Regions from separate parts of the Vitreimonas sp. genome, predicted to be linked through region 1. Evidence: predicted binding sites of a transcription regulator. Region 1 holds the regulator's gene; the other holds the start of a gene.
What was found. The regulator HrcA, encoded in region 1, represses chaperone genes, less so after heat shock. The targets are predictions, from matches to a motif close to GTTAGCANTCNNCNNNGNNGANTGCTAAC.

Region 1 (2,398 bases):
CGCGCGCCAATGCCGCGCGGCCCACCACCAGCGACGGCGGCGGCGCGTCCGTCTCCCCTGCCGCGACAATTGCATCTTCCTCCAACGCGCCCAGCAATGGCGCATTGGTGCGCGCGAACGCTGGCGCGAGCGTCAGCCCTTCGACGGTGAACTCCGTCGTCACCGGCTGCATCATCGTGGTGAGGCCCAGCACCATCGGCGTCTCGGCCAATTCGCCAGCCGCTGGAATCGCGCCCGCGCGATCAAACAAACGCGCGGCCGAGCGATTGAACACACTCGCTGGATTGGTCACGTCAAACGTCACCAGCAGCGTCTCGCCGCCCACTTGCGTGCTCACCCGCCACACGTCCGCATCTTCCAGCGCAAAGCGAATCTCACGCGCCTGCGCCGGCTCGGCGTCAAGCGTGATCGTGATCACGTCGTAGGGCATTGCCCCCGGCCCGATCAGCCCTTCGGCGACATGGCTTGCGGGGGCCGGGAACACGCCCGCGAACGCGCGCGAAGCGCGTTCGCCAAAGCTGATGCGCGGGCGCGCGATCCGGCCGCGAATGGTGCTGCCGCCTTCGATGCCGACAGCCACCGCCGCAAACGGCAGCCGCCGCAGACCAATCCGTTCCGCGCTGGGCGTCGATACCGCCAGCATGTCCGGCACCCGCGTGTCGACTTCCAGCCGCACGTCCCGACCATTGATTTGCGCCTCCACCACGGGCGGGCCGTTCCGGGCGTCCAGCGTGAACGAGGTCTGCGCCAGGGCCGGCGCGGCAAAGCTCAAGGCGGCGATAAAGCCGAAAAGTCGCAATCGCATGGGCCGCGTTCCTCTAGGTGGAAGACGGCGATTTCAAGTCGCGGGGCCGCCGGCTTGCGCCAGCGCCCATGTTCGCTACCTAGAGGCGCGATGGCGCAGCCCCCTGCCCCCGACCTCACCTCGCTCGACGCCCGGGCGCGGGAGATTTTCCGAGAGATCGTCGAGTCCTATCTGACGACCGGCGAACCCGTGGGCTCGCGCACCCTCTCTAAGCTCGGCAGCGTCGGCCTCTCCGCGGCTTCCATCCGCAATACCATGGCCGACCTCGCCGGGCTCGGCCTGCTCGACGCGCCGCACGCGATGGCCGGCCGCCGCCCGACCCAGGCGGGCCTCCGCTTCTTCGTCGACAGCCTGCTCCAACTCGGCGACGTGCCGCCCGAAGAGAAGCGCGAGATCGACGCGCGCATTTCACAGGCCGGCACCAATCCTCAGGACCTGCTTGGCGCGGCGTCGGAATTGTTGTCGGGTCTCGCCGGCGGCGCAGGTCTTGTCGTCACACCGGAGCGCGACGCGCCCGTCCGCCACGCCGAGATTGTCGGTATCGGCCCCGGTCAAGCCTTGCTCGTGCTCGTGTTCGAAGACAACCAAATCGAAAATCGCATCATCAACACGCCGCCCGACCTCCCCTCCGGCGCGCTGGTCGAAGCCGCGAATTATTTGAACGCGCGTTTCAAAGGCAAAACCTTGAGCGAAGCGCGCACCGAGGCCACCGAAGCGATCGCCCGCGATCGCGCGGCCTTGGATCAGGCCGCGGCCAAGCTGGTCGAGAAAGGCTTGGTCGAATGGTCCGGCGAAGACCCGACCATGGGCCGCTCGCTCATCGTGCGCGGGCGCGGCAATCTGCTTCAGGATCAGCAGGCCATCGCCGACCTCGAACGTGCGCGCCGGCTGTTCGACGACCTGGAAAAGACCCGCGAATTGATCCAAGTGCTCGACCTCGCCAAGGCTGGCGAGGCCGTGCGTGTCTTTATTGGCTCCGAGAACCCGCTGTTTTCATTGTCGGGGTCGAGTTTGATCGTCGCGCCCTATATGAACGCCGAGCGGCGGGTCGTCGGCGCTCTCGGCGTCATCGGCCCGACCCGACTGAATTACGCCCGGGTGATCCCGGTGGTGGACTACACGGCCCGCGTCGTCGGCAGATTGCTCGACGCCCGCGGATCGGAACGGTGAACGAGGAATGGAATGACGGACGAAAGCAACGCAGAGCAACAACAAGCCGAAGCGTCTGAATCGCAAACGCCCGACATCGCAACGCTGCAGGCCGAGCTCGCCAAAGCGCGCGACGACATGCTGCGCGCCTTGGCCGACGCCGAGAACACCCGCCGCCGCGCCGAACGCCAAGTCGCCGAAGCGCGCATCTACGCCATCGACCGCTTCGCCGGCGATTTGCTGCCGATCGCGGACACCTTGTCACGCGCACTGCTCGCGGCGCCGCGCGACAGCATGGACGTCAGCGTGCGCAATCTCATCACCGGCCTCGAACTCACCGAGCGCACCATGCTCGACGCCTTCGCCAAACACGGCTTGAAGCGCGTCGGCGAAAAGGGTGAGACGTTTGACCCCAACGTCCACCAAGCGGTGGCGCAAGCGCCC
Region 2 (2,398 bases), on a different contig from region 1:
ACGTGATCAGCACCGCAGCGATGACGGCGATCGCGGCCGCCGCGATTGGCGCGGCAATAGCGACGGCGTCCAAAACCAAGCGCCTCCGCAATCGGCCCCGCGGCAACGCGCACCCGACAATCCAGCGCTACTGGGCGGCAATGAGCGCGGCGGCGACCGTCGCGGTCACTGGCAGGGCGATCGCGGTCAACGCGGTGACAGCGCACGCCCCACGCAGCCAAGCGTCAATGAATGGGCCAATCGCCAGCGCGATGGTCAGCAGCGCGACGCGCAACGCGACGGCCGGCGCGGCGAATGGAATGGCGGCGATCGCGGCGGACGCAACCCGCCGCCCGTAGTCGCGGACAACCGCCAACGCGACGCGCGCGCCGACGGGCGCGGCCAATGGAATGGCGATGGTCGGCGCGATGGCGATCGCGGCGATTGGAATGGCCGGCGCGATGGACGAGGCGACGGCAATCGTGGCGATGGCCGGGACTGGAATCGTGACGGCCGCGATCGTGACGGCCGTGGCGATCGCGACTGGAACAATAACGACCGTAATCGCGACTGGGGTCGCGAGGATCGCGGTCGCGACCGCGACAACACGCGCGAGCATCAACGTCGCCGCGACTTCGCTTACAATGATTGGGGCCGCGACGGGCGTCGCGACGACAATCGCTACCGCCCCTATCGCCACACGCACCGCGACTTCGACCGTCCGCGCTACAGCGACTGGCGCCATGTGCGGCACGGCCATTATTTCGACCGCGGCTACACCATCATCGTCCACAATTATTTCGGCTGGAATTATGGCTGGTGGGGCTATGACGGCTGGCGGCGCCCCTATCGGCCTTGGCGCGTGGGCTCATACTTGCCGGACTACATCTGGTGGGAGCCGGTGCCCTACGACCTCTATTATCGCCTGCCGCCAGCGCCCTATGGCTGCCGTTACGTGATGGTCGATCGCGACATCCTGCTGGTCGCGGTCGCGACGGGCATCATTCTCGACGCGCTGATGTATTACTGACGCGCGACAGAGGGACGGACGACGGAGAGCCGCTTCGCCCAGGCGAGGCGGCTCTTTCTTTCACGGGCGCCAAGCTTCACCCCAGAGCAGCGATACCGCCGTGACGGGAGGCGGCGTACTTGGGGCGGGCGGCGGGTCGGCGACCGGCGGCTCGGGGCGCTCGACCGGCGGGCGAGCCGGCGGTTCGGGCTGATCGGGCTCAGGATCGTGGGTCGGCGGGCGGCTCATGGGGGGCCAACGCCCAATCCCGGGCTTGGGCGCCAAAAATCGTGCTGAACGGGCCCGGTAGGGTGTTGACCCACCCGCTTGGCCCTCCTACCTAGCCGCCGTTAGCAACCGACGGCGGCGAGTGCTAACGCGACGCCGTCGGGCTCAAACAGGCTCTATGCAACTTAAGGGAGTACAGGACGTGGCCAGCTTTCGTCCCCTGCACGATCGCGTGCTCGTGAAGCGCGTGAAAGAAGAAGAGAAGACCCGCGGCGGGATCATCATCCCCGAAACGGCTCAAGAGAAGCCGCAAGAAGGCGAAGTCGTCGCTGTCGGCCCCGGCACGCGCGATGAAGACGGCGAGTACATCAAGCTCGACGTGAAAGTCGGCGACCGCATCCTGTTCGGCAAGTGGTCGGGCACGGAAGTGAAGGTGGACGGCGAAGAACTCCTCATCATGAAGGAGTCCGACATCCTCGGCGTCATCGAAACGAAGAAGGCGAAGAAGGAAGCCGCCTAAGCGCGCTTCGCGGTGAATAGCGAATAGTGAGGAGCGAATAGCGCGCCCCGCGCTCGATCGCCCTCTATTCGCTACTCGCCATTCGCTATTCGTTTTTCAACATTCAAAGGAAGCAATTCAAATGGCTGCTAAGATCGTCAATTTCGGCGCCGATGCGCGTGAGCGCATGCTCCAAGGCGTCGACATTCTCGCCAACGCGGTGAAAGTCACGCTCGGCCCGAAGGGCCGCAACGTCGTGATCGAAAAGTCCTTCGGCGCCCCGCGCACCACCAAGGACGGCGTCTCGGTCGCGAAGGAAATCGAACTCGAAGACAAGTTCATGAACATGGGCGCGCAGCTCATTCGTGAAGTTGCCTCGAAGACCAACGACGAAGCCGGCGACGGCACCACGACCGCTACGGTTCTCGCCCAAGCCATCGTGCGCGAAGGCATGAAGGCCGTCGCCTCCGGCCGTAACCCGATGGACCTGCGCCGCGGCATCGACAAGGCCGTCACCGCCATCGTCGAAGACCTGAAGAAGCGCGCCAAGAAGGTCGGCGGTTCGGAAGAGATCGCCCAAGTCGGCACCATCTCGGCCAACGGCGACACCGACATCGGCAAGTTCCTGGCCGACGCGATGGCCAAGGTCGGCAACGAAGGCGTGATCACGGTTGAAGAAGCCA

Region 2: the regulator HrcA is predicted to act here: its motif matches at 1,338-1,366, upstream of groES (co-chaperone GroES).

Annotation. Positions count from the first base shown of each region.
Region 1 covers NZ_DASVYD010000002.1:10,650-13,047, reverse strand. The annotation lists gene VF769_RS00090 (hypothetical protein) at 1-805, opposite strand, end outside; gene hrcA (heat-inducible transcriptional repressor HrcA) at 896-1,975, shown strand; gene VF769_RS00080 (nucleotide exchange factor GrpE) at 1,988-2,398, shown strand, end outside.
Region 2 covers NZ_DASVYD010000020.1:8,789-11,186, reverse strand. The annotation lists gene VF769_RS04290 (hypothetical protein) at 1-1,009, shown strand, start outside; gene VF769_RS04285 (hypothetical protein) at 1,070-1,237, opposite strand; gene groES (co-chaperone GroES) at 1,395-1,736, shown strand; gene groL (chaperonin GroEL) at 1,858-2,398, shown strand, end outside.